DNA from 3 places in the Arthrobacter paludis genome. Region 2 is predicted to be linked to each of the others. Evidence: riboswitches for the same ligand, from Rfam matches in the RefSeq annotation. Region 2 holds a riboswitch; each other region holds the start of a gene.

Region 1 (9,664 bases), on a different contig from region 2:
CCGCGTGAACGGGGGCCGAACGCCGGGCGGCGCCCCGCGTGAACGGCGGGCGAACGGTCCCGCGGACCGGACGTGGCGGACGCAACATGGCGTCCCACTGCCCCGCCGCGGGCGGCGCTTCTGCCAAGCTGGGCACATGGCCGAGAACCGCGCGGGGACCCCCGCACTCCCCGAGGACCTCATCGACGTGGACGCCGTGCGCTCGGCGTACTTCGACACCGCCCCCGACCCGGCCGATCCGGCGCAGCGCGTCGCGTTCGGCACCTCGGGCCACCGCGGCCGGTCGCTGGAAGGGTCCTTCAACGAGCGCCACATCGCCGCCATCACGCAGGCGATCGTCGAGTACCGCGCCGGGCAGGGGACCACCGGCCCGCTGTTCCTGGGCAAGGACACGCACGCCCTGTCCGACCCGGCGCACGACACCGCACTGGAGGTGCTGGCCGGCAACGGCGTGCGGGTGCTCGTCGACGCGCGCAACGCGTGGACCCCGACGCCCGCGCTCTCCCACGCGATCCTCGCGCACAACCGCGGCGGGGCCGCGGACCGGGCGGACGGCATCGTCGTGACGCCGTCCCACAACCCGCCCGCCGACGGCGGCTTCAAGTACAACCCGCCCCACGGGGGACCGGCGGACTCCGACGCGACCGGGTGGATCGCCGCGCGCGCCAACGAGCTCCTCGAGCGGAATCTGGACGGCGTCCGCCGCGCACCGCTGGACAGGGCCCGCGCGGCCGAGACGACCGGGACGTACGACTTCCTGGCCGCCTACGTCGACGACCTGCCCTCCGTCCTGGACCTGGACGCCATCCGCTCGGCCGGCGTGCGCATCGGGGCGGACCCGATGGGCGGGGCCTCGGTCGACTACTGGGCGGCGATCGCGGAGCGGCACCGGCTGGACCTGACGGTCGTGAACCCGCGCGTGGACCCCCGCTGGTCCTTCATGACCCTGGATTGGGACGGGAAGATCCGCATGGACTGCTCCTCCCCCGCCGCCATGGCCTCGCTGGTCGCCCAGCGCGAGGCTTTCGACATCGCCACCGGCAACGACGCGGACGCCGACCGCCACGGGATTGTCACCCCGGACGCCGGGCTGATGAACCCGAACCACTACCTCGCCGTCGCGATCGACTACCTGTACCGCCACCGCGACGGCTGGCCGGCCGCGGCCGGCGTCGGCAAGACGCTGGTGAGCTCGTCGATGATCGACCGGGTGGCCGCGTCGCTGGGCCGGACCCTCGTCGAGGTCCCGGTCGGCTTCAAGTGGTTCGTCCCCGGCCTGCTCGACGGGACCGGCGTGTTCGGGGGCGAGGAGTCCGCCGGCGCGAGCTTCGTCCGCCGGGACGGCACCCCGTGGACGACGGACAAGGACGGGATCCTGCTGGCGCTGTTGGCCTCGGAGATCCAGGCCGTCACGGGCCGCTCCCCCAGCCGCCGCTACGCCGAGCTGGCGGACGAGTTCGGAGCGCCGGCCTACGCGCGCATCGACGCGCCGGCGACCCGGGAGCAGAAGGCCGCCCTCGGCCGGCTTTCGGCCACGGACGTCACCGCCACGGAGCTCGCCGGGGAACCGATCACGGCCAAGCTCACGGCGGCGCCCGGCAACGGCGCCCCGATCGGCGGGCTGAAGGTCACCACCGACAGCGCGTGGTTCGCCGCCCGGCCCTCCGGGACCGAGGACGTCTACAAGATCTACGCGGAGTCCTTCCGCGGGCCGGAGCACCTGGGCCTCGTGCAGCAGGAGGCCAAGCGGCTCGTGGACACGGTGATCGGCGGCTAGGGCCCGACCGGGGGGCCGAAACGACCGCCGCGGCGGACGCCGGCCCCCGATACGCGGGAAGGGCCCCCGAACGGGAGGGCCCTTCCTGCTGAGCGCGCCGGAGGCGGCGCGTGCTAGTTCAGCTCGGCGCCGACCGGCTGCGCCGCGGACGCGAGGCCGGCGAGCACGCCCGCGACCTGGCCCACGACCTCGGAGTCGTCCTTCGGGTGGGTCTCGGCGAAGCGCACGAGCGAGCCCGGGATGGACAGCTTGACGTCCTCGAGGACCTTCGCGCCGGCGATGCCGACGGCCTTGCGGGCCTCGTCCTGGGCCCAGACGCCGCCGTACTGCCCGAACGCCGTGCCGATCACCGCGGCCGGCTTGCCGGAGACGGCGCCGGCGCCGAAGGGGCGGGACAGCCAGTCGATCGCGTTCTTCAGCACGGCCGGCATGGTGCCGTTGTACTCCGGGGAGACCAGCAGCAGGGCGTCGGCCTCGGCCGCGGCGGCGCGCAGCTCGGCGGCGGCGGCCGGAACCTGGCCCTCGACGTCGATGTCCTCGTTATAGAACGGCAGGTTCTCGATGCCCTCGTAGACGGTCACGGCGACGCCCTCGGGGGCGTTGGCGGCCGTGGCCTCGGCGAGCTGGCGATTGGTGGAGCCGGCGCGGAGGGAACCGACGAGGGTCAGGACGGTGGTGGCCAAGTGCGTCTCCTGGAAGTTCGGGGTTGATGTGTCAATGATCCCAACGGGAGGCGCCGCCGAACGATTCCCGCCGCGGCCCGTGATCTGCGCCACTTGCCGCATCGGGTAGGCTCGAGGGCACCGACACGGGGTGTCCCTGCGCGCAGGGACTGAGATGAGACCCGGAGAACCTGATCTAGCTAGCACTAGCGGAGGGATGTCGCGCATGGATTCCTTGGCGCCCCCACACCCGACCCCCGCACTGGCCGGGGAGGCCCTGGCGCGGCTGCGCGCCACGACCCCCCTGGTCCAGTGCCTGACCAATTCCGTCGTCGTGAACTTCACGGCGAACGTCCTGCTCGCGGCCGGGGCCGCGCCGGCGATGGTGGACGTCGCGGGCGAGGCGGGCGAGTTCGCCGGCCTCGCCTCGGCCGTCCTCGTGAACCTGGGGACCCCCGCCGACGGCCAGCGCGCCGCGATGTCCGAGGCCGTCCGCGCGGCCCACGCGGCCGGGACGCCGTGGGTCCTGGATCCCGTCGCGGCCGGCGCGGTCGGACTGCGCACCCGGTTCGCCCGCGAGCTGCTCGGCTGCGGCCCCGCCGTCGTGCGCGGCAACGCCTCCGAGATCCTGGCCCTCTCCGGCGCGGGCGCGGGAGGCCGGGGTGTGGACGCGACGGACGCGGTGGACGCCGCGGCCGACGCCGCCGCCGGCCTCGCCCGGACCACGGGCGCCGTCGTCGCCGTCTCCGGACCCACGGACCTCGTCACCGACGGCACGCGCGCCGCGCGCGTCGGCGGCGGGACCGAACTCCTCACGCGCGTCACGGGTGGCGGGTGCGCCCTCGGGGCCCTCGTGGCCGCGTTCACGGCGGCCGCCGGCGATCCGTTCGCGGGCACCGTCGCCGCGCACTCCTTCTACTCCGTGGCCGCCGAGGCGGCCGCGGCGACCGCGGACGGCCCCGGCAGCTTCGCCGTCGCGCTCCTCGACACCCTCGCCTCCACCACCCCGGAGGACCTCACCGACAAGGCGGACCTGGCATGACGCAGCACTTCACCCACACCCGGTTCGACCTCGGCACCTACGTCGTGGTCGACTCCAACAGCACGGCCGGGCGGCCCCTGGCCGACGTCGCCGTGGCGGCGGTCGACGGCGGCGCCACCATGGTCCAGCTGCGCTGCAAGGACCTGTCCGCCCGGGACTTCCTGGCGGCCACCATGGAATCGGCCCGCCGGATCGCCGGCCGGGCCGCCCTGCTGGTGAACGACCGGGTCGACGTCTACCTCGCGGCCCGGGCCGCGGGCGCCGCCGTCGACGGCGTCCACATCGGCCAGACGGACCTGCCCGCGGACGCCGTGCGCGCCCTGGTCGGCCCGGACGCCATCCTGGGCCTCAGCTCCAGCAAGCTGCCCCAGCTCGAGGCCCTGGCCGCCCTCCCGGCGGACACCGTGTCCTACCTGGGCAGCGGCGCCGTCCGGCCCACCCCGACGAAGAAGGACCACCCGGAGCCGCTCGGGTTCGACGGGCTGGCCCGGTTCGTGGCCGCCGCCCCGCTGCCGTGCGTCGCCATCGGCGGCCTCGGCGCCGGCGACGCCGCCGACGTCGCGGCCGCGGGCGCCGCGGGCCTCGCGGTCGTGCGGGCGGTGTGCGCCGCCGAGGACCCCGCCGCGGCCGCCAGCGCGCTGCGCGCCGAATGGATTGCCGCCGCGTCCCCGGTGACCGCCCCGTGAGCGCGCGCGTCCCCAACGTCCTGTCCATCGCCGGCTCCGACCCCTCGGGCGGCGCCGGGATCCAGGCCGACCTGAAGTCCATCGCCGCGTGCGGCGGCTACGGCATGGCCGCCGTCACCGCCCTGACGGCCCAGAACACCCGCCACGTCGCCGGCGTCCACGTCCCGCCGGCCGGGTTCCTCACCGAGCAGCTGGAGACCCTGGCCGCGGACGTCCGGATCGACGCCGTGAAGATCGGGATGCTGGCGACGGAGGAGGTGGCCGACGCGGTCGGCGCGTGGCTGCGCGGGCTGCCGCAGCCGCGCCCCGCCGTCGTGCTGGACCCCGTCCTCGTCGCGACCAGCGGCGACCGTCTCCTCGCCGCGGACGCCGAGCGCGCCGTCGTCGCGCTCCTGCCGCTGGCCGACGCGGTGACCCCGAACGTGCCCGAGCTGGCCGTGCTCGCCGGCGCCGAGCCGGCGGCCACGTGGGAGGAGGCGCTCGCCCAGGCCCGGTCCGTGGCCGCGGCGCACGGGGTGCTCGTCGTCGCCAAGGGCGGGCACCTGCCCGGCGCCACGGCCCGGGACGCCCTCGTGGGCCCCGCCGGGACGCTGCTGGAACTGGCCGCCGACCGCGTCGACACCCCCAACACGCACGGCACCGGCTGCTCGCTCTCCTCCGCCCTCGCGACCCTGCACGCGCGCACCGGCTCGTGGCCCGCCGCGCTCCGCCTCGCCAAGGAGTGGCTCACCGGCGCGCTGGCCGCCGCCGACGCCCTCGAGGTCGGGACCGGCGGCGGCCACGGCCCCGTCCACCACCTGTCCCGGCTGTGGGAGGGGCGCCGCGTCCCGGACCCGGCCGCCCTGCTGTCCACCTGGTGGGAGGAGACGGCGGGCCTGCGGGAGCGCATCGACGGCCTCGCGTTCATCCGCGGGCTCAGGGACGGGACCCTGCCGGCGGAGGACTTCGCCCACTACCTCGCGCAGGACGCCGTCTACCTGCGCGGCTACGCCCGGGTCCTCTCCCGGGCCTCCGACCTGGCGCCGACCGCCGCCGAGCAGCGGCTCTGGGCCGCCGGCGCGCACGCATGCCTCGAGGAGGAGCTCGCCCTGCACCGCACCCGGCTGGGCGCGGCCCCGCTGCCGCAGCCCACGGCGACGACGGCGGCGTACCTGGACCACCTCGCTGCCTCCGCGCGGAGCTACCCGGAGCTGGTCGCGGCGATCCTGCCCTGCTACTGGCTGTACCAGGACACGGGCGCCCGCCTGGCGGCCGCGGCCCGCGACGGGCACCCCTACGCCGACTGGCTGGCCGCCTACTCGTCGCCCGAGTTCGATGCGGCCACGGCGGCGGCGATCGACGCCGTGCAGGGCGCCGCCCTGGACGCCCCGGCCGAGGGGCTGGCCGCGATGCGCCGGGCCTTCGACGCGTCCTGCCGTCACGAGCTCCTGTTCTTCGCGCAGACCGCGGCGGACGGCGACCCGGGAGGCGCGGGCGCGGCGTTCGCGGCGGCGGAGCACGCGGGCGCCGGCGCGGAGTAGGATTCCGAGGGGCCGCGCCCGGCCGGACGGCCGCGCCGCCCCGGACCCGCCCCCTCCCCGAAGGCACCCACATGAGCAACCCCCTCGGCATCGGCTGGCGCCTGCACGGCGACGGCAAGACCATCCGCCCCGGAACCGTCGTGGCCCCGGACGAGCGCCTGAACTGGCTGCAGACCGCGGGCATCGGCGTCCAGCACGTCATGGCGATGTTCGGGGCCACGGTGCTGGTCCCGGCGATCACGGGCTTCCCCGTGACGACGACGCTGCTGTTCTCCGGCGTCGGCACGCTGCTGTTCCTGGTGGTCACGGCCGGGCGCGTGCCCAGCTACCTGGGCTCCTCGTTCGCGTTCATCGCCCCGGTCTCCGCGTCCATGTCCGCGCACGGGCTGCCCGGCGCCCTGGGCGGCATCGTCGCGGCGGGCGCGGCCCTGTTCCTGGTCGGCGCCGTCGTCCAGAAGGCCGGAGCGGGATGGATCCACGCGCTCATGCCGCCCGTGGTCATGGGCACGATCGTGGCCCTGATCGGCCTGAACCTGGCCGGCACCACGACGTCCGCCATGCAGGAGCTGCCGCTGACCACGTTCGCGACGGCGGGGGCGATCGTCGTGGCCGCCGTGCTGTTCCGCGGCCTGTTGGGCCGGTTGTCCATCCTCGTCGGCATCGCCGTGGGCTACGTGGTGGCGCTGGCCCAGGGGCAGGTGGACTTCGCCCCCGTCCCGGCCGCACCCTGGCTGGGCCTGCCGCCGTTCACGCTGCCGCAGTTCCACGCGGACACGCTCGCCCTGTTCCTGCCCGTCGTGTTCGTCCTGGTGGCGGAGAACATCGGCCACGTCAAGACGGTGGGCCTGATGACCCGCCGCGACCTGGACCCGGTCAACGGGCGCGCGCTGATGGCCGACGGGGCGGCGACGGTGGTCGCCGGACTCGGCGGCGGCTCCGGAACGACGACGTACGCCGAGAACATCGGGGTCATGGCCTCCTCCCGCGTCTACTCGACGGCCGCGTACTGGGTGGCCGGCGGCGTCGCGATCGTCGTCGCGTTCCTGCCGAAGTTCGGGGCGGTCATCAACACGATCCCGGCGGGAGTCACCGGCGGGGCGGGCATCGTGCTCTACGGCATGATCGGCATCATCGGCGCCCGCCTCTGGGTGCAGAACCGGGTCAACTTCTCCAACCCCATCAACCTGATGACGGCCGGGACCGGCCTGATCATCGCGATCGCCAACCCCACCCTGCAGTTCGGCGGCATGGCGTTCGGCGGCATCGCGCTCGGCACGGCCGCGGCGCTGCTGGTCTTCCACGGCATGACCGGCATCGCCCGCTGGCGCGGCACGGAGCCGACGGACGCGCCCGAGGACGAGGGCACCCAGCCCAGCAAGCTGGGATAGCGACGACGGCGGCGCCCGCGCGCCGGGCCCGCGGAGAGGGGTGGAACCGTGGCGGAATGGAACGACCAGTGGGACACCGGCGCGTGGCGCGCCGAGGCGCTCGCGTGGGTGGACCTCGTGCTGGAGACGTACGGGCTCGAGCGCACCGGCGACGCCGAGCGCCAGCGCGTGCGCCTGCACGCGACCGTGTTCGCGGTGCCGACCGACCACGGCCGGCTCTACGTGAAGGCCGTGTGCCCGGGCCAGGGCGGCGAGCCGTCCGTGACGGCGACGGCGGCCCACCTGGCCCCGAACCAGCTCGTGATGCCGCTGGCGATCGAGCCACACCGCGGCTGGATGGCGTCCCCCGACTACGGGGACACGCTGCGGACGGTGGCGGGCAGCGACTACCAGGTGTGGGCCCGGATCGTGCGGGACTTCGCCCGGCTGCAGGTCGAACTGCTGCCGTTCGGCGACACGCTCTTCGACGCGGGGCTGCTGCAGCTCGACCCTGCGTGGCTGCCGCAGCACATCGACGGCCAACTGATGCTCCACGCGTCCCTGCCGCCCGCGCACCCGCTGCACCTGCCCGCCCGCGAGGCGGAGGAGCTGGATGCCCGGCTCCCGGCCGTGCGGGAGATGTGCGCGGTGCTGGCCGCGGGGCCCGTTCCGCTCGGGCTGGACCACAACGACCTGCACCGCGGCAGCGCGTTCCTGCCCACCGGGCCGGACGAGCCGCTGCGCTTCCTCGACCTGGGCGACGCGTACTGGGCGCACCCGTTCTCGGTGCTGCGCCGCCCGCTCGCGGAGCTGCGCACCGAGCTGGGCTGCGGGCCGGACGATCCCCGGCTGCAGCGGGTCGTCGCCGCGTACCTGGGCGAGTGGCGGGACTTCGGGACGGTGGAGCAACTGCGGCCCCTCGTCGAGCCGGCCCTCCGCCTGGGCCGCGTCCAGGACCACGCCGTGTGGATGCGGATCCTCGAGGGCGCCTCCGAGGCCGACCTGCGCCGGAACGCCGGCGCGCCGCTGCGCGCGCTGGCGGAGCTGCCGGACCCGGTCCTCGCCTGAGCCTCGTCCCCGGCCGGGCGGCGCCCGCTCCTACCCGGCCCCGCCCGGCGGGCGCTGCGGCCACTGCCCGCGCTCGGCCATGACCTCCGCCAGCAGGTCCGCCCGGTCGGCCATCACGCCGTCGACCCCCAGGTCGAGCAGCCGGCGCATGTCCGCCTTGGCGTCCACCGTCCACACGTGCACGTGCAGCCCGGCCGCGTGGGCCCGGGCCACGAACGCGGCCGTGGCCACGGGCACGCCGCGGAACCGCTCCGGGACCTGCAGGGCGGCGAGCCCTCCGAGCCGGGCCCGCACGAGGGGCAGCAGCCCCACGGCGCCGAGTCCGGTCACGGCCCCGACCACGCGGGAGCCGGGGCTCGTGGCGACGGGGCGGCCCAGGGCACGCACGAGCCGGCGCCGGCGGGCGTCGGAGAACGAGGCGACGAGCACCCGGTCGTGGGCCTCGTGCTCGCGCAGGGCGCGGGCGAACGGCGCGACCCCGGCGTCGTCCTTCACGTCGATGTTCAGCCGCACGTCCGGCCACTCGGCCAGCACCTCGCCGAGCGTGGGGATCGGCTCGCGGCCTGCCACGCGCAGGCGGCGCAGCTGCGCGAGCGTGTGCGCCGAGACGGGGCCCGTGCCGTCCGTGGTGCGGTCCAGGCGCGCGTCGTGGATGACGACCAGGTGCCCGTCCCGGGTGGTGCGCACGTCCAGCTCGAGGTAGCCGTACCCGAGGGCGACGGCGGCGCGGAACGCGGCCAGCGTGTTCTCCTCGCCGTGCGGCGCCCAGCCGCGGTGGGAGAAGGCCAACGGCCAGCCGCGCCGGCCCGCGTACGTATCATGCAGATACGCGATCCCGTCCCGCCGTGCCTTGCCCACGGTCGGGACTCTACCCCCAGGAGGTGTCCGCGGCATGGACGCGCTGTTGGCCGAGGGGCAGGCGCCCGCGGACCCCGCCGAGCGGTTCCGGGTCCTCGAGGCGTGGGCCTCACGCGCCGCCGCCTCCGGCGCCCTGCTGCTCGCCGTGCCCACCGGCTTCTTCGGCGCGTCCCCCGACGCACCCGGCGGGGAGCTGCGCCGCCGGCTCGCCGCGGCGGCCCGGCGGGCCGGGGTGGCCCTCGCCGCGGCCACCCCGGAGCAGGCGCCCGGCGGGGTGTACGCGGCCGCCTCGCTGTGGGACCGGCACGGGCAGCTCGCCGGGCACACCCGCGCCCGCCGGCCCTCCGCGGCGCTGCGGGCCCGCGGCTTCCGCGGCTTCTCCGGCGCCCCGCCCGTCCTGCGCGCGCCCGGGTTGCCCCCGCTGTCCGTCGCGCACGCCCCGGACGCCGGGGCGGCGGACTACCGCGCCTACCTGTCCGCCGCCGGGGCGTCGGTCCTGGTGGTTCTGGGCGAGGCGGACACGGCGCTGGAGCCCCTCGCCGGGCCCGCGTCCTGGAACGCGACCCGCACCGGGGTCCCTTTCCCGCAGCCGGGGCCGCTGCCCGAGCCGCTGCTGCGCCCGCTGCCGCGGGACGCGGCCGCCTGGTACGCCCGCCTCGAGGACACGGAGCCGCGGCCGCCCCG
Region 2 (9,664 bases):
GGTGCTGGCGTCCGTCGTGGTCGGTTCGGCCCTCACGGTCGCCTACAGCGCCCGGTTCCTGTGGGGCGCCTTCGCCACCAAGCCCGGGCTCGGCGCCACCCGGTTCAAGCCCGTGGACTGGTCCTTCCTGGCCGCCCCGGCGGTCCTGTCCGCGCTCAGCGTGGCCGTGGCGTTCGCCCTGCCGCCGGTCGAGGCCACCGTGTCCGCGTACGCGGGGCTCTTCCCCGCGGCCGAGGAGCCGCTGCACCTGGCGCTGTGGCACGGCTTCACGCCGGAGCTCGGCCTCTCCGCGCTGGCCATCGCGGGGGGCCTGGCGCTCTTCCTCCTCCGCGGCCCCGTCGGCCGGCTCCAGGCGCGCGTCCCCGCCGCCATCGACTCCGAGCGCGCCTACCGGGCCACGCTGCAGGGGACCGACGAGGTCTCCGTCTGGCTGACCGGGCGCACGCAGAGCGGCTCGCTGGTGGTGTACCTGGCGGTGATCCTCGTCGTCGCGGCGGCCGCCCCGGCCGCGGCGGCGCTGTTCCTGCGGACGCCCGCCCCGGACGCGTGGAACTGGTTCGACGCACCGGGCCAACTGGTCGTCGGGCTCGGCATGACGGCCGCGGCCCTGGCGGCGCTCCGGGCCAACAAGCGCTTCCTGGCGGTCCTCATGGTGGGCGTGACCGGATACGGCATGGCGGCGCTGTTCGCCCTCCACGGCGCGCCCGACCTCGCGCTGACCCAGGTGCTCGTCGAGACGATCGTCCTCGTGGCCATGGTCCTGGCGCTGCGCACGCTGCCGGCCCGCCTGTGGACCCGCAACCCGCTCGGCCACCGCCTGGTCCGCGCGGCCATCGCCCTCGGCTTCGCGGCCGCCATGGTCTCGATCGCCGCGATCGCCATGGCCTCCCGGACCGCCGAGCCGATCTCCCTGCAGTTCCCCGAGCTCGCGTACTTCGGCGGGGCCGGGAAGAACATCGTGAACGTGACCCTCGTCGACATCCGCGCCTGGGACACGTTCGGCGAGATCACCGTCCTGGCCGCCGCGGCGACCGGCGTCGCCAGCCTGATCTTCGTGCGGGGCCGCGGGGACCTGCGGCGCCACCACCTCGGCCGCGTGGAGTCCGGCAGCGTGGACCGCGGCTCCGAGCGGTTCGTCGAGACGGGACGCGGCCGGGCGGCGCTGGTGATCGCCCGCCACTTCGCCCGCAGCGCCCGGGACGCCTGGCTCGTGGCCGGCCGGACCCTGGCCCCCGAGCGGCGCTCCATCATCTTCGAGGTCGTCACGCGGCTGCTCTTCCACTCCCTGGTCCTGCTCTCCGTGTACCTGCTGCTGACCGGGCACAACACGCCGGGCGGCGGGTTCGCCGGGGGGCTGCTGTGCGGGCTCGCACTGTCCATCCGGTACCTGGCCGGCGGGAGGTTCGAGCTCGCGGAGGCGACCCCGGTCAGCCCCGGCACCGTGCTGGGCCTCGGCCTGGCCACCGCGGCCGCCGCCGGCGCGCTGCCGCTGCTCTTCGGCGGCCAGGTCTTCCAATCCGCCGCGATCGAGTTCGCGCTCCCGGTGTTCGGGGAACACAAGTTCGTCACCTCGACCATCTTCGACATCGGCGTCTACCTCGTCGTCGTCGGCCTCGTCCTGGACGTGCTGCGCAGCCTCGGCTCGGAGATCGACGTGCGGGCCGAGCGGACCGGCGGGGCCCCGGCCGCGGCGGCGGCCGCGTCCGAGCCGCCCGGCGCGCGGGACGTCGAGGCAGGGACGGGCGGGCCGACCACCGCGACAGCACACGCGACCGGCGCGATGCCGGCGGAAACGGAGGGCCGCGCATGAGCGTGAACATCACCCTGCTCGCCGTCATGGGCGTCCTGTTCGCCTGCGGCATCTACCTGCTGCTGGAGCGCAGCCTCACGCGCGTGCTGCTCGGCATCCTGCTCATCGGCAACGGCGCGAACGTGCTGCTCCTGGCCGCGGGCGGGGGCGCCGGCCGCGCGCCGCTGTACGCGGAGGGCGTCCCGGCGGAGGAGTATGCGGACCCGCTGCCGCAGGCCCTGATCCTCACGGCCATCGTCATCACGTTCGCGGTCACGGCGTTCGTGCTGGCGATCATCTACCGCTCCTGGGTCATCGCCCGCCGCGACGAGGTCGTGGACGACGTCGAGGACCGCCGCGTCGCCGAGCAGCCCACCTTCGACGCCGAGGAGGACGCGCCCATCGAGGCCGACACCACCGAGTTCACCGACGACTCCGCCCCGGTGCCGGCGGGCGTCGGGGCGGCCGCCCGGGCGCGGGGCCCCGAGGAGCGGGCCCACGACGAGGAACGCGCCGGGAGCTTGGACGAACGGCGGAACAAGGAGGCCCGGAACCCGTGATCCCCGCCGCCGTCTCCCTCGCCCCGCTCGCGGTCGCGCTGCCGATCTTCGGCGCGGCCCTGGCGTTCGTCCTGCGCCGGCGCGTGGGCCTGCAGCGCGCCACGACCATCATGGCGCTCGTCATGACCCTGGTCCTCGAGTCCGCGATGCTGGTCAGCGCCTGGCGCCACGGCGCGCAGGCCGTGGTGCTGGGCGGGTGGGCGCCCCCGTTCGGGATCTCCATGGTCGTGGACGAGTTCTCCGCCCTGATGCTCGTCGTGTCCACCGCCGTGAGCCTCGCGGTGCTCGTCTACGCCACGGGCCAGGGCATGGCCGACGGCGACGAGGAGGGGCCCGTCTCCGTGTTCCACCCGACGTTCCTGATCCTCGTCGCCGGCGTCTCGAACGCGTTCCTGGCCGGCGACCTGTTCAACCTGTTCGTCGGCTTCGAGATCCTGCTGACCGCCTCCTACGTGCTGCTCACGCTCGGGGGCACGACGGCGAGGATCCGCGCCGGCGTCACATACACCGTCGTGTCCGTCCTCTCGTCGATGCTGTTCCTGACCGCCATCGGGATGGTCTACGCGGCGACGGGGACCGTGAACCTGGCGGACCTGGCCGGCAAGCTCGCGGAGCTGCCGGAGGGAACGCAGGTGATCCTGCACGTGATGCTCCTCGTGGGCTTCGGCATCAAGGCCGCCGTCTTCCCGCTCTCGTTCTGGCTGCCGGACTCGTACCCGACGGCCCCGGCCCCTGTGACCGCCGTGTTCGCGGGCCTGCTCACCAAGGTCGGCATCTACGCGCTCGTGCGCACCGAGACGCTCCTGTTCCCGGGCGACACGCTGAACCCGGTCCTGATGGTCGCCGCCCTCCTGACGATGCTCGTCGGGATCCTTGGCGCCGTCGCCCAGTCCGACCTCAAGCGCCTGCTGTCCTTCACGCTGACGAGCCACATCGGCTTCATGGTGTTCGGCCTGGCCATGGGCAACCGGGCGGCGCTGGGGGCCACCGTGTACTACGTCGCCCACCACATCATCGTGCAGACCGCCCTGTTCCTCGTCACCGGCCTCATCGAGCGCCGGGCGGGCACGTCGGACGTCGACCGCCTGGGCGCCCTGGCCCGCCTGTCCCCGGTCCTGGCCGTCCTGTACTTCGTCCCGGCCATGAACCTGGGCGGGATCCCGCCGTTCTCCGGCTTCCTGGGCAAGCTCGGGCTGCTGCAGGGCGGCATCGAGCTCGGCACGCCCCTGGCCTGGGTGCTGCTGGCCGGGTCGCTGGCCACGTCGCTGCTCACGCTGCTCGCCGTCGCCCGCGTCTGGAACCGCGCGTTCTGGCGCAAGGCCGAGGACGCGGAGGACCCCGACCCGCTGCTGCTGGTCGCGGCGTCCGACGGCGGCCGCGTCACCACGTACGAGCACGTCGCCAACTTCCCGGCCAGCCGCTTCAGCGACCGCGGCGACACGGCGGTGCTCCCGCGCACGATGGTGCTGGCCACCGGGGCCCTGGTCGTGCTCGGGGTGGCCCTGACGTTCTTCGCGGGCCCGCTGTTCCAACTCAGCGACCAGGCGGCGGTCGCCATGCTCGAACGCGCCCCGTACATCGAGTCCGTCCTCGGCACCGCGGCGAGGGGAGGCACGCCATGAGCCCCGCCCGCGCCTCCGGCATCGGCACCGGGGCAACCGGCGCCGAGGGGCACCGCCGGCGCCGCCGCCCCCGCCTGGTCGTCGAACTCCCGCTGCTCGTCTGGATGACCCTGCTCTGGGGGGCCGCGTGGATGGACTTCTCCGCCGGCAACCTGCTCTTCGGCCTGCTGCTCTCCCTGGGAATCGTGTCCGTGTTCCGCCTGCCGCCCGTGGAGTTGGGCGGCCGGTTCAACCCGGCCCGGGCCGTGGTGTTCGCCCTGCGGTTCGTGTGGGACGTCGCGGTCGCGAGCTTCGTCGTCCTGGGCGTCGCCGTGTTCAAGGGCCCGCGCGTGCGCAACGCCGTCGTCGGGGTGCAGCTGCGCAGCCGGGAGGACCTGATGACCACCGTGCTGGGCCACGTGCTCACGCTCATCCCGGGCTCGTTCGTCGTCGAGGTGGACCGGCCGCACGCCACGCTCTACCTGCACGTCCTCAACGTGGAGACGCCCGCGGACGCCGAGCACTTCCGCCAGACCGTCCGCGACACGGAGGCCCGGCTCATCGAGGTCATGGGAACCCCCCGGGAGCTCGCGGAATTGCGGGCCGAACGGACCCCGACGAAGGAGGGAACCCCGTGATCATGACCGTCGCCGCCTGGACCGCAGGCGTCCTGCTGGCACTCGCGCTGCTGTTTGCCATCGTGCGCGTGTGGCGGGGGCCGTCGATCCTCGAGCGCGTGCTGGCCGTCGACGTGATCCTCGCGATCGTCATCGCCGCCCTGTGCGTCGACATGGCGGTCTCGGGACACCTGAACCACCTGGCGTTCGTCATTGTCGCCGCGGGCACGGCGTTCATCGGCTCGGTCACCGTCTCCCGCTACGTCACGGACCGGAGGCAGTAGATGGACGCCACGACCCTCGACAGCTTCCTCGACGACGCCGCCGCCGCCTGCCTGGTCGTCGGGGCGCTCATGAACGCGGCCGCCGGCATCGGCCTCCTGCGCTTCCCCGACCTGCTCTCGCGCATGCACGCCGCGACGAAACCGCAGGTGCTGGGGCTCCTGCTCCTCCTGGCCGCGGTCGCCCTGCAGAACCGTTCCCTGGCCGCGGTGCCCGCGCTGCTCGTGGTGTGGCTGCTGCAGCTGCTGACGTCGCCGGTCAGCGCGCACATGGTCGGGCGGGCCGGCTACCGGACCAAGCACCTCAAGCCGGAGACGCTCGTCGTGGACGACCTCGCCGAGGTCGTCGCCCGGGCCCAGGACGGGGGCGACGGGCACGGTCCGCCAGTGGCCCACGACGGGGCCGCGCACGACGGCCAGTCGCCGGCGGGCGCCGACGCCGCGGCCGCACACGGCGGGACGGAGCAGGCGAAGCGGCGGGTCGCGGACCCGCACCGCCCAGACGCGGGGAGCTAGACCTCGTCCATCGAGGCCATGTAGCGGGCGACGCCGCGCTGGGCTGCCCGGTTGCCGAGCACGCGCACGACGGCGCCGACGATCGCCGACACCGTCGCGAAGGCCACCGTCTGCCGCACGGACGCCTCCGCGAGCGTGTCCAGGTCCGCCGCCTTGGGCGGCTTCTTCCCCGTGATCCCGGTCCACAGGAAGTCCAGGGACTTCGCGGCGGCCACGCCAAGGCCGATCGAGACGAGCGATCCGATGAGCTTCAAGACGGGGTTCACGAAAGGGTCCTCTTCCCTCGGGGGCGCTGTCCCGCCCAGCATAACGGCTGGGGTAGAATGTGCGGACCGTAACCAACGACAGGGGAGCGTCGCGGACCCGCAGGGCCCGCAGGAACGCTGAGAGTGCGCACCGGCGCAGACCCTCGAACCTGATCCGGCTAGTACCGGCGATAGGGAGTCGAGTTCTCGGGGCGGCCGCCACCGTGCGCGCACCGCCTCCCCCTCCTTGCACAAGGAGGAAACCATGGCCACCACCACCGCAACGCCCGCCCGCCGCTCGTGGCGCGTCGTCGACATCGTCGTCGGCGCCCTGCTCGCCGTCGCCGGCGGCGTCCTGTTCTGGGTCTGGTCGAACGGCGTCTACCCGCCGCTGTCCGTCGGCCTCACCGCCGCCTACGCCCCCCTGGCCGGGCTGCTGTCCGGCGGCTGGGTCCTGCCCGCAGTCCTGGGCGGCCTGGTGATCCGCAAGCCGGGCGCCGCCCTGTTCGTGGAGACGGTCGCCGCGACCGGGGAGCTGCTCATGGGCTCGCCGTACGGGACCACCGTCCTGGTGTCCGGCATCGTGCAGGGCCTGGGCGCGGAGCTGGTCATCGCCGCGTTCCGCTACCGCCGCTTCACGCTGCCCGTCGCCCTGCTGGCCGGCACCGGGGCGGGCCTGGCCATGGGCCTGAACGACTGCTTCTCCCCGTGGGGCTGGAACATCGCGTACGGGCTCGGCGACAAGTTCGCCTACATGGCCTGCACGTCCTTGTCCGGCGCCGTGATCGCCGGCCTGCTGTCGTGGATCGCGACCCGCGGGCTGTCGCGGACCGGGGCGCTGTCCGCGTTCGCGTCGCGCCGCGCCGCCTCCGAGCCCGTCCTCTGAGCGTGGGCGCCGCGCACGCGGCGACGGCCGGGCGCGTCCGCCCCGCCGGGATCGCCGCCGAGGGATGGGGCTGGCGCCACGCGGGCCGGCCGGACCCCGCCGTCGCGGGCCTGGACCTGCGCATTGAACCGGGGGAGAAGGTGTTGCTGATCGGCCCGTCCGGGGCGGGGAAGTCGACGCTGCTGCACGCCCTGGCGGGCGTGTTGGGGGACGACGGCGAGGCCGAGGAAACCGGCAGCCTGCGGATCGACGGGGGACACCCCCGCGCCGAACGCGGCCGCGCGGGCCTCATGCAGCAGGACCCGGAGACCCAGGTCGTCCTCGGGCGCGTGGGCGACGACGTCGCCTTCGGGGCCGAGAACCTCGCCGTGCCGCCGGCCCGGATCTGGGACCGCGTCCGCGCCGCCCTGGCGGCCGTCGGCCTCGGCCACCTGCCCCTGGACCACCCGTCGTCGGCCCTGTCCGGGGGGCAGAAGCAGCGGCTCGCCCTGGCCGGCATCCTGGCCATGCGCCCGGGGCTGATCCTGCTCGACGAGCCGACGGCCAACCTCGACCCCGCCGGCGTGCTGGAGGTCCGCGACGCCGTCGTGCGCACGGCCGAGGAGACCGGGGCGACGCTGCTGGTCGTGGAGCACCGGGTCGCCGTGTGGCAGGACGCCGTCGACCGCGTCGTCGTCCTCGCGCCCGGCGGGGCCGGACACCCGGGCGGTGTCCTGGCCGACGGCCCGCCCGGGGCCGTGCTCGGCCGGAACGGGGCGTCCCTGGCCGCGGCCGGGGTCTGGGTGCCCGGGCACGCGCCCGCCGTCCGCCCGCGCTCGACCGCGGGGACCGGGCCCGCGCTGCTGGCCGCCCGGGACCTGGCCGTGGCGCGCGGACGCGGTACGCGCCGCCGGCCCGCCGTTCCCGCGGCCGCCGGCCTGGCCGCGGACGTCCCCGCGGGCGGGGCGCTGGCCGTCACCGGCCCGAATGGGGCGGGCAAGTCGACGTTCGCGCTGACGCTGGCCGGCCTCCTGGAGCCCCTCGCCGGGACCGTCGAGGCGGCGGACGCCCTGCGCCGGCCGGTGCCCGGAGACCGCGGGCGGGCCTCCCGCGCCGTCGGGCCCCACCCGCACCGCTGGCGGGCCGAGCAGCTGATCCCGCGGATCGGCACGGTGTTCCAGGAGCCGGAGCACCAGTTCGTGGCCGGGACCGTCCTGGACGAGCTGCGCTTCGGCCCCCGCCAGCTCGGCCGGGGCCTCGAGCGCGTCGACGAGCTGCTCGAGCGCCTCCGGCTGGCCCACCTCGCCGACGCGAACCCGTACACCCTCTCCGGCGGCGAGAAGCGGCGCCTCTCCGTGGCGACCGTGCTCGCGGCCCATCCGCGCGTGCTCGTCCTGGACGAGCCGACGTTCGGCCAGGACGCCCTGACCTGGGCCCAGCTGGCGTCCCTGCTCACGGAGCTGCTCGACGCGGGCACCGCCGTCGTCGCCGTCACCCACGACGGCGACTTCGCCGCCGCGCTGGGCGGCACGGAGCTGGCGCTGGGCCCCTCCGGCGGCGTGCCGGCCGGAGCCGGAACGGGGTCGGCACGGTGAGGGAGATCCTGACGCTGCGCGACAACCACGCGCCCCTGGCCCGCGCCAACCCCCTGAGCAAGCTCTTCGCCGTCGTCGTCCCGACGTTCGCGGTGGCGCTGAGCATCGACCTGGTCTCCGCCGGAGCCATGCTGCTGGCCTGCCTCGCCCTCGTCCCGCTGGCCGGGGTGACGTACGCGCTGCTGTGGCGCCGCGGCTGGCCGCTCGTGGCCGCGGCGGCACTCGGCGGATTCAGCACGGCGGCGGTGGGGCAGGACTCGGGCCGGGTCCTGCTGGACACCGGCCTGTGGACCATGACCGAGGGCTCGCTCGGGCTCGGCGCGGCCATGCTGGTCCGCGGGCTGGCGATCGCGTGCCCGGCCCTGCTGATGATGGCGTGCACGGACCCGACCGACCTGGCCGACGCCCTCGCGCAGCGCGCCCGCCTGCCGCACCGCTTCGTGCTCGGCACGCTCGCGGCGCTGCGCCTGGTCGGGCTCCTGGCCGAGCAGTGGCGCGTCCTGGGCCTGGCCCGTCGTGCCCGCGGCGTCGGCGCCCAGGGCGGCCCGCTGCACCGGCTGCGCGCCCTGCTGGGGCAGAGCTTCGGGCTGCTGGTGCAGTCGATCCGGCTGGCCTCGCGCCTCGCCGTGACGATGGAGGCCCGGGGGTTCGGCGGCGGTCCACGGACCTGGGCGCGCCCGTCGCGGTTCTCCGGCCTCGACGCCGTCGTCGTCGCCGGGGGACTGGCGCTCGCGGCCGTGCCCGTGGCGGCGGCCGTGGCCGCGGGGACGTGGAACGCGGTCTGGCTCTAGCCCGGCGGCGGGCGGCTCCCGGCCGCCCGCCCGCCCGACCGCCCGCCCGGGCGGCGGCCCGGCCCGCCCCCGCGGACGCGTGCGCTACCTGACCTGACGCACCAGCCCCATCAGCTCGTCGTGCAGGGTGCGGTCGCGGCCGATCGCCACGCCGTCGATCGAGTTCACGGGCGCGAGCAGGCGGATGCTGGAGACGAGCCAGACCGCGTCGGCGGCCAGCAGGTCCCCGGGCTCCAGCGGGCCGTAGCCGAGCTCCCAGCCGGTGGCCTCCGCGGCCGCGAACAGGGCCCCCTGGGTCGTGCCGGGCAGGACCCCGGTCTCCAGGAGCGGGGTGACGAGGCGCTTGCGCCCGCCGTCGCACACGGCCATGAGCACCGTGGAGGTCGGCCCCTCGAGGACGCGGCCGTCGCTCGAGAGGAAGATGACGTCGTCGGCGCCCAGGCCGCGCGCGTGGCGCAGCGCGGCCATGTTCACCGCGTAGGAGAGGGTCTTGGCGCCCAAGAGCAGCCACGGGGCGCGCTCGGCGACGGCGGAGTCGTAGCCGCGGTCCAGGGTGATGACGGCGAGGCCCTCCTCGCGCTGGAGGCGCCCGGACTCCGGGGCCGGCGCCGCGGTCACCCAGAACGTGCCGGTGCCGCCCTCGGGCCCGCGCGTGGCCAGGAGCTTGACGACGGCCTCGTCCTCGAAGCCCGGCTGCTCGGCGGCCACGTACTCGGCCACGGCGGTCTCCACGGCGGCCCGCCAGCGTTCGGGGCGCGGCAGCGGCAGTTCGCAGGCCGCGGCGGACGTGGCCAGACGCGCCAG
Region 3 (9,664 bases), on a different contig from region 2:
TCGAGTGGGAGATCGCCCTGGTAGACCAGCACACCGGGGACCTGCGCTCGGTGGCCCAGGAGGTCCTGCGCGGGGTGAACCTGCTCCACGGGGAGCTGAACGAGGACGACGAGCACCCGCACGTGAAGCAGGAACTGCTGCTGAACACGGTGGAGATCGTCACCGACGTCTGCGGCAGCGTCGCCGAGGCCAAGGACCAGCTGGCCCGCAGCCTCGGGGTCCTGCGCGAGGTCACCGACCCGCTGGGCGTTGAGCTCTACTGCGCCGGATCGCACCCGTTCGCCACCCCGCGCCTGCAGCCGGTCACGGACAAGGAGCGCTACGCCAAGCTGATCGACCGCACCCAGTGGTGGGGCCAGCAGATGGTGATCTACGGGGTGCACGTGCACGTGGGCCTGGACCGCTGCGCCAAGGCCCTGCCCATCACCGACGGCCTGGTGAACTACCAGCCCCACTTCCAGGCCCTCTCCGCCTCGAGCCCGTTCTGGGCCGGCGAGGACACGGGCTACGCGAGCCACCGCGCCCTGATGTTCCAGCAGCTGCCGGCTGCGGGCATCCCCTTCCACTTCCCCACGTGGTCCGACTACGAGCGCTACGTCGCGGACATGCTGCACGTGGGCGTCATCGACGACATCTCGGAGATCCGCTGGGACGTGCGCCCGGTCCCCCGCCTCGGCACCGTCGAGATGCGCATCGCGGACGGGCTGAGCAACCTGCGGGACATCGGCGCCATCGCCGCCCTGACCCAGTGCCTCGTCCACGACATGTCGGCCCAGCTCGACGCCGGCAAGACCATCGAGGTCATGCCGCCCTGGTTCCGGATGGAGAACAAGTGGCGGGCCGCCCGCTACGGCATGGAGGCGATCATCATCCTCAACGCCGCCGGCGACGAGGCGCTGGTGACGGACGTGCTCGAGGAGGAGCTGAACCGGCTCGAGCCGGTCGCCAGGGAGCTCGGCTGCGCCGACGAGCTGGCGGACGTCGAGCGGATCATGCGCGGCGGCGCCGGCTACCAGTGGCAGCGGCGCATCGCCAAAGCCCACGACGGGGACCTGCGGGCCGTGGTGCAGGACAACATCGCCCGCATGCGCACGGCGTAGGCGGGGGCGCGCCCCCGCCGGCCGCCCCTACGGCAGCGCCAGGCGGAACACCTTCCCCCACGCGGAAGCGACCTGCTTCGGCAGCGGGCCGGTGTTGTACGGCAGGCCGTAGCGTTCGCAGATGTCCCGCACCTTCGGCGCCACCTCGGCGTACCGGTTGGACGGCAGGTCCGGGAACAGGTGGTGCTCCACCTGGTGGGACAGGTTCCCGGTCATGAAGTGCATGAACTTCGAGCCGGAGATGTTGGACGAGCCAATCATCTGCCGCACGTACCAGTCGCCGCGGGTCTCCCCCTCGACCATCTCCTCGGTGAACGTCTCGGCGCCCTCCGGGAAGTGCCCGCAGAAGATCACCGCGTGCGCCCACACGTTGCGCACCGCGTTCGCGGCCAGCGTCCCGGTCAGCGCGCCGCGCCCGGAACCGGTGAGCAGCGCGGCGGCCGGGGTCGCGGCGTAGTCCTTGGCGAACTGCTTGGCGGCCTTGAGCCCGAGCGCCTTGAGGTCGCGCGCCAACGCCGCCTTGGACTTGTTGCCCTTGCGGACGTCCTCGAGCTCGAGGTCGTACAGCGCGATGCCCCACTCGAACACGGGGGCCAGCAGCGCGTTGAACACCGGGTTGAGCACGTTGACCGGCTTCCACGGCTGGTCCGGGTCCATGCGCAGCAGGTTGTAGCCCACGTCGTTGTCCTTGCCGACGACGTTGGTCCACCGGTGGTGCAGGTCGTTGTGCGTGTGCTGCCAGGACCGGGCCGGCGTCACGAAGTCCCACTCCCAGGTGGTGGAGTGGATGTCGGGGTCGCGCATCCAGTCCCACTGCCCGTGCAGGACGTTGTGGCCGATCTCCATGTTCTCGATGATCTTGGCCGCGGCCAGCATCGCGGTCCCGGCCACCCACGCGTACTTGTTGCGCCCGGCGGCGACCAGGGTGCCGCGCCCGGCGATCTCGAGTCCGCGCTGGAGGCGGATGACGCGGCGGATGTAGGCGGCGTCGTCGGCCCCGCGCCGGGCCAGCACGGCGTCGCGGACGGCGTCCAGCTCGCGGCCGAGCTCGGCGACCTGCTCGTCGCTCAGGTGGGCGGCGGCCGGCGGGCGCACGCCGGGGCTCCCGGCCGCGGCGAGCGCGCCGGGGCGCGGCTTGGAGGGCACGACGGCGGAGCCGGCCTCCTCCGGGGCGGCGGTTCCGCGGGCGCGGTCCGGGCCCTGGGCGTCGTGGGACGCGACGGCGGCGTGCCCGGCCTGGTCGGCGCCCGGGGTGTGGCGCGGCCGGTGCGAGGTGGTGGTCATGTGGCTCCTGAGGTCGGGGAAAGTCGGTGGCGGCGGGAGGCGCCGCGTCAAATATCGAGGGCGACCGGGCCGGCCGCCGCGGACACGCAGGTCTGGACGAGCTCCCCCGGCTCGCCGTGGACCTCGCCCGTGCGCAGGTCGCGGACGCGGCCGGAGCGCAGCGGAACGAGGCAGCTGTGGCAGATGCCCATGCGGCAGCCGCTGGGCATCAGGACGCCGGCGTCCTCGCCGGCGTCGAGCAGCGGGGTCGCCCCGTCGGCCTCGGCCTGGCGGTCGGAGGCCTCGAAGTCGACGGCGCCGCCCTCTCCCCCGGCCCCCGCCAGCTCGGTCGTGAACCGCTCGATCCGCAGGCCCGGCCCAGCGCCGGGGCCGCCGGCGCCGTCCCACAGCGCCTCGGCGGCGTCGAGGAACCCGGCGGGTCCGCACGCGTAGGCGGCGCGGTCGCTCCAGTCGGGGCACAGGGCGGCGACGGCGTCCGGGGTGGACAGGTCCAGGCGGCCGGCGTCCGCGGTGTAGTGGTGGTGGACGCGCAGGCCGGGGAACTGGTCGGCCAGCTCGCGCAGCTCCTCGCGGAACAGGGCGGTCGCCGGGGTGCGCGAGGAGTGGATGAGGACGACGTCCGCGTCCGGGCGGGCCGGCACCAGCGTGCGGACCATCGACATGACGGGCGTGATGCCGCTGCCCGCGGTGAGCATCAGCAGGCGGCGCGGGTGCTCGGGGAGCGTGAAGTCACCCTGCGGCGGGGCCAGGAACAGGACGTCTCCGGGGGCCGTGTCCCGGACGAGGGCGCGGGAGACGCTGCCGACGTCGGTGACGGTGATGGCCGGGTCCCGCCCGGCGGCCGTGGCGAGGGAGTAGGAGCGCCAGTGGCGCACGCCGTCGACCTCGACGCCGATGCGGGCCCACTGGCCGGCCTCGTGCGGGTTCCACCCGCGGCCGGGGCGGAAGGAGATCGTGGCGGAGTCGGGGGTTTCGGCGACCACGGAGGTCACGACCCCGCGCAGCTGCCGCGCCGAGTAGACCGGGTTGACGAGTGACAGGAAGTCCTCGACGCGGAGCGGGGTGGTGAACAGGGATGCTGCGTGGGCTAGCGGGCGCAGCTTGGAGAACATGTTCCCACCCTATGGCCCCGCAGATCAGGTTTCTCCGCGCCCGGCCTACAATCGAGTCGGGAAAACTATCGCCGGGAAACAAATGGGGGCCTCATGCCGCAGAACCAGTCCGCCGCCTACGAGCCTCCGTGGCTGTCCCTGCCGCGGGAGATCCCCGCGGCCCTGGCCCCGGTCGTCCCGGACGTCGTCGAGGCGATCATCGCCACCGTGCCCAACGTGGTCCCAGCCTACGCGCTGCCGATCGAGGGCCGCTTCGGCCGCGGGCTGCGCCGGGGCGTGGCGGGCGCGCTGGCCCAGTTCCTGGAGCTGCCCGGCACCCGCCGGCCCGCCCTGTCCTCCGAGACGGAGCTGCTGGTGGCCGGGCTCGGCAGCGGGGAGTTCCGGCAGGGCCGGAGCATGGATGCCCTGCTCGCCGCGTACCGCACGGGCGCCCGCGTGACGTTCCGGCTGTTCGCCGACGCGTCGATGCGGCGCGGCCTGGGCCCCGAGGTGGTGGCGACGCTGGGCGAGTCCATCTTCGCGTACATCGACGAGCTCTCCGCGGTCAGCGCCGCCGCGTACGCGTTCGAGCAGTCGGAGCGGGCCGGCGAGCTGGACCGGCGCCGGCACGAGCTGCTGGAGCTGCTGCTGGCCGGCCGGGCCGACGAGCCCGCCCTGCGCCGGGCCGCCACCACCGCGGACTGGGTGCTGCCCGCGCGCCTCGCCGTCGTCGTCGTCCCCCTGGAGCGCGCCGGCGGGCTGCGGCTGCGGCTGGGCCAGCGGGTCCTGGTCGTCGAGCGCGAGTCCGACGCCGTCGCCGTCGTCCCCGTGCTCTCCCCCGTGACGGCGCGGGCCGAGCTCGCCCGCGCCCTGGAGGGGCGGCGCGCGGTGGTCGGCCCCGGGGTCGGCTGGGAGCGGACCGCGGACTCGCTGCGGTTGGCCGTCCTGGCCGCGTCGCTCACGCCGCCCGGGGACGGGCCGGACGAGTCGCCGTTGTGGGCGTCGGACCACCTGGCGGCCCTGGTGCTGGGGGCGGAGCCGACGGCGGTGGCCGAGCTGGCCGCGCGCCGGCTGGCCCCGCTGGAGGACCTGCGGCCGGCCCAGCGCGAGCGGCTCGCGGAGACGCTGCTCTCGTGGCTGCGGCACTGGGGGCAGCGGGCGCCGGTCGCGCAGGAGCTGGGCATCCACGCGCAGACGGTCGGCTACCGGCTCACCCAGCTGCGCGAGCTGTTCGGGGACGCGCTGGAGGACCCGCAGGCGCGGTTCGAGCTGGAGCTCGCGCTGCGGGCCGGGCGCGCGTAGCGGCCCGCGGCCGGCGCGGGGCGCGCCGGCCGCAGGCCCCGTCCGGTTCGGTCAGACGACCGTCGGCGCGGGCAGGTAGACCTTGCCGCCGGCCGCCCGGAACTCGGCGGCCTTGTCCCGCATGCCGGCGATCGCCTCCTGCTCCGCGGCCCCGCCGAACTGGTCCCGGATGTCCTGGGAGATGCGCATCGAGCAGAACTTCGGGCCGCACATCGAGCAGAAGTGCGCGGTCTTGGCGGGTTCGGCGGGCAGCGTCTCGTCGTGGAACGCCTCGGCCGTCTCCGGGTCCAGCGACAGCGCGAACTGGTCGCGCCAGCGGAACTCGAAGCGCGCCTTGGACAGGGCGTCATCCCGGGCCGTCGCGCCCGGGTGCCCCTTGGCGACGTCGGCGGCGTGCGCGGCGATCTTGTACGTGATGACGCCGGTCTTCACGTCGTCCTTGTTCGGCAGGCCGAGGTGCTCCTTCGGCGTGACGTAGCAGAGCATGGCGGTGCCGTACCGGGCGATCTCCGTGGCGCCGATCGCGGACGTGATGTGGTCGTAGCCCGGGGCGACGTCGGTGACGAGGGGGCCGAGCGTGTAGAAGGGCGCCCCCTTGCACAGCTCCTGCTGCCGCTCGACGTTCTCCCGGACCAGGTGCAGGGGGATGTGGCCGGGCCCCTCCACCATGACCTGGACGTCGTGGGCCCAGGCCCGCTCGGTGAGCTCGGCGAGCGTGTCCAGTTCCGCGAACTGGGCGGCGTCGTTGGCGTCCGCGATCGAGCCGGGCCGCAGCCCGTCGCCGAGGGAGAACGCGACGTCGTAGCGGGCGAAGATCTCGCACAGCTCGTCGAAGTGCGTGTAGAGGAAGTTCTCCCGGTGGTGCGCCAGGCACCACCCGGCCATGATCGAGCCGCCCCGGGAGACGATGCCCGTGACCCGGTCCGCCGTGAGCGGCACGTAGCGCAGGAGCACCCCGGCGTGGATGGTCATGTAGTCCACGCCCTGTTCGCACTGCTCGATCACCGTGTCGCGGAAGATCTCCCAGGTCAGCGCGTTGGCCTCGCCGTTGACCTTCTCGAGGGCCTGGTAGATGGGCACGGTCCCGATCGGCACCGGGGAGTTGCGGATGATCCACTCGCGGGTGGTGTGGATGTCGTCGCCCGTCGACAGGTCCATGACGGTGTCGGCGCCCCACCGCGTGGCCCACTGCATCTTGTCCACCTCCTCGGCGATGGAGCTGGTGACCGCGGAGTTGCCGATGTTGGCGTTGATCTTGACGAGGAACGCCTTGCCGATGACCATCGGCTCGGACTCCGGGTGGTTGACGTTCACCGGGATGATGGCCCGGCCGGCGGCGACCTCGGAGCGGACCAGCTCGGGGTCGCAGTTCTCCCGCAGCGCCGCGAAGCGCATCTCCTCGGTCACGACCCCGGCCCGCGCGTAGTGCATCTGGGTCGCGGTCCGGCCCGCGCGGGAGCGCAGCGGCACCGGGCGTTCGCCCTTCCATTCCTCGGACGCCTGGCCGCGCCGGAGCGCCGAGCGGCCGTCGTCGAGCAGGTTGCGCTCCCGTCCCCGGTACTCCTCGACGTCGCCGCGGCCCTCGATCCAGTCCCGCCGCAGGGGCGGCAGGCCGACGGTCGGGTCGCTGCCCGGACCCTCCGTCCGGTAGACCCGCAGCGGGGGGTTCGGCGCGCCGCCGGGGCTGTCGCCCAGGCGGATCTCCGTGACGGGGACGCGGAGGCCGTGCTCCGGGTCGTGGGCGTGCGCGATGGCGTGCTGAGCGGATGTGCTCATGATGGGGTTCCTCTTCCTTCGCCGGCATGACCCGGGCAGGTTCGACGGTCGCAGGCTGCATCAGCCCGATCTCAGCCCCTGCAGTGGGGCTCCCGTGTGGACGCCATCGACCCTAGCATCCCGTGACACCCGTCACGGGATGGCCGGCCGGGCTACGCCGGCGGCTTCCCCGACAGCGCCGTCCAGGGCACCCAGCCGACCATCGTCCCGTAGCGGACTTGGTGCCAGCCGCGGGCGACCTTGCCGGTGGCCAGCGTCCGGTGCCCCCGGGGCACGATCGTCACCAGCCGGTACTGCGTCCCCGGCCACGCGCGCACGGTGGCGTCGACGGTCGCGTAGCGGGTCGCCGGGGTCGGCTCGGCGCCCCCGTAGTGGTGCTCGAGCGTGGGCGTGCGCTGCGCCTTCATGGCCTTGGCGATCGTGGTGCCCACGTACCGGTAGTGCCACGGCTCGTACCGGTACCCGGTGACGGGGGCCTGCCCGTCCGGGTAGCGCAGGATGAAGCCGTAGTTGTGGGCGTTGTACCGCATCCACGACACGACCCCGGCCGGGGTGGCCACGTCGATTGCCAGCCCGGTCTGGTGCTCGGAGGTCCCCGGCTGCGCGGAGACGGTGTTGGTGTAGACGTGGCCCCAGCGCTCGACGTAGCTCGTGTAGAGGTTCTGCTGGTACGTGTACGAGCGGTACGACGACGTGATCCGCAGCCCCACCCCGTCCCGCTGCGCGGCCGCGGCCATGAGCCGGAACGCGTACGCGGCCTGGGGCTGGAGCTGGTGGCTGCCCTGCGCGGTGCGCAGCGCCGGCGCGAACCGCACCGGGACCAGCGGGTGCTGGCGGTTCACGAGCACGCCGGGCTGGCTGGGGTCCCGCTCCACGGCCGCGGCCGTGGTGGTGGTCGTGGCGGGGACGACGGCGGCGGCCTGGAGGCCGGACGCGGTGGACGACGGCGGCGCCGCCGCGGCCGGAAGCGTGCCGGCGGTGAGGGCGAGGCCCAGGGCGGCGGCGGCCAGGAGGGTCGCCGGGCGCCTGCGCGCGGGCGTGGGGCGGGGGAAGCGCATGCGTCCATCGTCCCTTATCCGGTCCCACATGGGAACCGGCCCTGCGGATGTCCTTGCATGACCGTGCGCATGTCGTGCGCGTCCGTGGCCGTACTCTTGTCCTTGACACAAAACCGTCCGGACGCCGGGCGGGATTCGGCGGCCCGGCGTGCCGGGCCCGGGAGGAAGGCACCTTCGTGGGGGCAAACAACCAGTCGCACCGGCGGGTCGCAGCAGCCACCGGCGTGGCGATCGCCGCGATGATCGGCCTGTCGGCGTGCGGCGGCGCCGCGGAGGACCCGGCGGCCTCCGAGTTGGCCGCATCCTCGGCCCCGGCCGCCCCGTCGGCATCGGCGAGCGCGTCGGCCAGCATCGAGCCCGTGCCGACGGACACCGCCCGCGCCGAGAGCCCCTCCCTGGAGTCCGTGCCGCCCGAGGAGTCCCCGGCGGCGACGGCCCCGGCGTCGTCGGCCGCGCCGTCGTCGCCCAAGGCCCCGTCCGCGTCCCGCACGCCCAAGGTCGGCGAGCCCGAGCCGGTGGCCGCGGCGTTCGCCGAGGCCTACGCGAACGCCGAGGTCGGCAAGGAGGCCTGGCTCAAGGCGATGGCCCCGCACGCGAGCGAGGAGTTCCTCTCCGGGTTCTCCGGCACCAACGAGCAGTACCTGGTGGACCGCGAGGTCGAGCGCGTCGAGGCCGGGGACGGCGGCAGCGCCGACACCCGGCAGTTCACGATCCACTTCTCCGACGGGACGGCCGAGACCATCGAGCTCTCCCCCGCGCACGACGCCGACGGCGGCTGGCTGGTCACCGCGTTCGCGTAGGCGGGACGTCTGCGGCCGCGGGGGTCCCTCCTCCCGCCGCCGGGCACGGCCGCACCGTGGCCACACCGGGCCGGCAGCCGCACACCCCCGCCGCCGATGCAATCGTTCGTCGTTGTTTCCGTCTTCCCGGAATCGATGGCAGTTATTGCGGGAATCAAGGAACCGTTCGTAGCTCAACAGGCGAATCGGGGCCCAGGGCCCGGATACCTAAGAACGATTTCCCCAAAAAGGAGATAAGTACCAACGATCCTGAGCCAGGTGCGCGCGCCAGGCCACCGGGGGGCACCGTGCCGGGAATCGACCGGCGGCGCGCGCGTGTGCACGGCGGCCTCAGCGTCCGGCGGGCGCGTCCTCCCACACGAAACCGTCCGGGTCCGTGAACGCGCCAGCGGTGCCGTGCACGGTGATCCGGTGCGGCCCGCTCCCCTCCGGGTCGACCCCGGCGTTCTTCGCAGCGAGGCGGCGCGGATTCAGGGCGAGCTTGAGGCCCGGCCCCGCCGTCTCGAACTCCGCGTACTTCCCGCCGAAGCTCTTCGCCACGGCGAAGCCGCGCTCGGCGTAGAACCGCTTGCTCGCCTTCACGTCCTCGACGCCGAGGAGCAGCACCAGATCCTCGTACGCCAGGGGCGCCGGTCCGGCGCCGGCCGGCTCCTTCTTCGCGGACGACGCGATCGTCCAAACCGCCCCGTCCGGCGCCTGAACGGAGGCGCCGAAGCCCCAGAGGCTCGCCTTGGGCGGCTTGAGGGCCGTCGCCCCGGCCGCGAGTGCGGCGTCGAAGTACGCGCGCACGGGCCCGGGGTGGGCGACCACCAGCGAGAGCGTGTAGCCACGGAACCCGCTGCCGGAGGCCTCGGCGGACCGGACACGCACACGGTCGGAGAGGCCGAGCGCGGAGTAGAACGCTTCGGCGGCGGCGACGTCGGCGGCCTCGAGGGCCACGGAATCAATGGAAATGGTCGTGGTGTCCATGCCCGCAAATCTATCGACGGATCCACGACCGTGCTTCTCGATTCCTGACCGGATGCCTCGTCCGGCGTCGGCGACGGCGGGGCTCCCCTGCTGGCCCGCCCGCGCTGGGTACGATCGCCGCGTCCCCCGTTGCCCACCGCCGGAGACCCATGGCCCTCCTGACCATCGACCGGACGCGCCCGCGCCCGGCGCCGCCCGCGGCCGCGCGGCGCCCCTCCGGCGCGCCCGCCGGCTTCCGCACCGACGTGCAGGGCCTGCGCGCCGTCGCGGTCGGGCTCGTGCTG

The links. A riboswitch is a leader RNA that binds a small molecule or an ion and turns the genes downstream of it on or off. The one in region 2 is predicted to bind thiamine pyrophosphate.
Region 1: it holds a riboswitch for thiamine pyrophosphate, as region 2 does, so the genes downstream of both, thiM (hydroxyethylthiazole kinase) here and AC1Q5D_RS00570 (ECF transporter S component) in region 2, are expected to answer to the same signal.
Region 3: it holds a riboswitch for thiamine pyrophosphate, as region 2 does, so the genes downstream of both, thiC (phosphomethylpyrimidine synthase ThiC) here and AC1Q5D_RS00570 (ECF transporter S component) in region 2, are expected to answer to the same signal.

What each region holds. Positions count from the first base shown of each region.
Region 1 covers NZ_JBXAEW010000019.1:30,165-39,828, forward strand. The annotation lists gene pgm (phosphoglucomutase (alpha-D-glucose-1,6-bisphosphate-dependent)) at 137-1,777, shown strand; gene AC1Q5D_RS15055 (NAD(P)H-dependent oxidoreductase) at 1,891-2,460, opposite strand; TPP riboswitch at 2,577-2,674, shown strand; gene thiM (hydroxyethylthiazole kinase) at 2,666-3,481, shown strand; gene thiE (thiamine phosphate synthase) at 3,478-4,167, shown strand; gene thiD (bifunctional hydroxymethylpyrimidine kinase/phosphomethylpyrimidine kinase) at 4,164-5,687, shown strand; gene AC1Q5D_RS15075 (uracil-xanthine permease family protein) at 5,759-7,075, shown strand; gene AC1Q5D_RS15080 (hypothetical protein) at 7,124-8,122, shown strand; gene AC1Q5D_RS15085 (glycerophosphodiester phosphodiesterase family protein) at 8,153-8,980, opposite strand; gene AC1Q5D_RS15090 (nitrilase-related carbon-nitrogen hydrolase) at 9,015-9,664, shown strand, end outside.
Region 2 covers NZ_JBXAEW010000001.1:104,170-113,833, reverse strand. The annotation lists gene AC1Q5D_RS00605 (Na+/H+ antiporter subunit A) at 1-1,810, shown strand, start outside; gene AC1Q5D_RS00600 (Na(+)/H(+) antiporter subunit C) at 1,807-2,349, shown strand; gene AC1Q5D_RS00595 (Na+/H+ antiporter subunit D) at 2,346-3,971, shown strand; gene AC1Q5D_RS00590 (Na+/H+ antiporter subunit E) at 3,968-4,588, shown strand; gene AC1Q5D_RS00585 (MrpF/PhaF family protein) at 4,591-4,851, shown strand; gene mnhG (monovalent cation/H(+) antiporter subunit G) at 4,852-5,364, shown strand; gene AC1Q5D_RS00575 (DUF4235 domain-containing protein) at 5,361-5,630, opposite strand; TPP riboswitch at 5,701-5,824, shown strand; gene AC1Q5D_RS00570 (ECF transporter S component) at 5,875-6,495, shown strand; gene AC1Q5D_RS00565 (ABC transporter ATP-binding protein) at 6,492-8,069, shown strand; gene AC1Q5D_RS00560 (energy-coupling factor transporter transmembrane component T family protein) at 8,066-8,860, shown strand; gene AC1Q5D_RS00555 (aminodeoxychorismate lyase) at 8,945-9,664, opposite strand, start outside.
Region 3 covers NZ_JBXAEW010000009.1:112,104-121,767, reverse strand. The annotation lists gene AC1Q5D_RS09425 (glutamate--cysteine ligase) at 1-1,100, shown strand, start outside; gene AC1Q5D_RS09420 (fatty acid desaturase family protein) at 1,128-2,384, opposite strand; gene AC1Q5D_RS09415 (ferredoxin reductase) at 2,432-3,496, opposite strand; gene AC1Q5D_RS09410 (PucR family transcriptional regulator) at 3,590-4,777, shown strand; gene thiC (phosphomethylpyrimidine synthase ThiC) at 4,829-6,553, opposite strand; TPP riboswitch at 6,550-6,659, opposite strand; gene AC1Q5D_RS09400 (D-alanyl-D-alanine carboxypeptidase family protein) at 6,706-7,611, opposite strand; gene AC1Q5D_RS09395 (hypothetical protein) at 7,788-8,411, shown strand; gene AC1Q5D_RS09390 (VOC family protein) at 8,742-9,380, opposite strand; gene AC1Q5D_RS09385 (acyltransferase family protein) at 9,530-9,664, shown strand, end outside.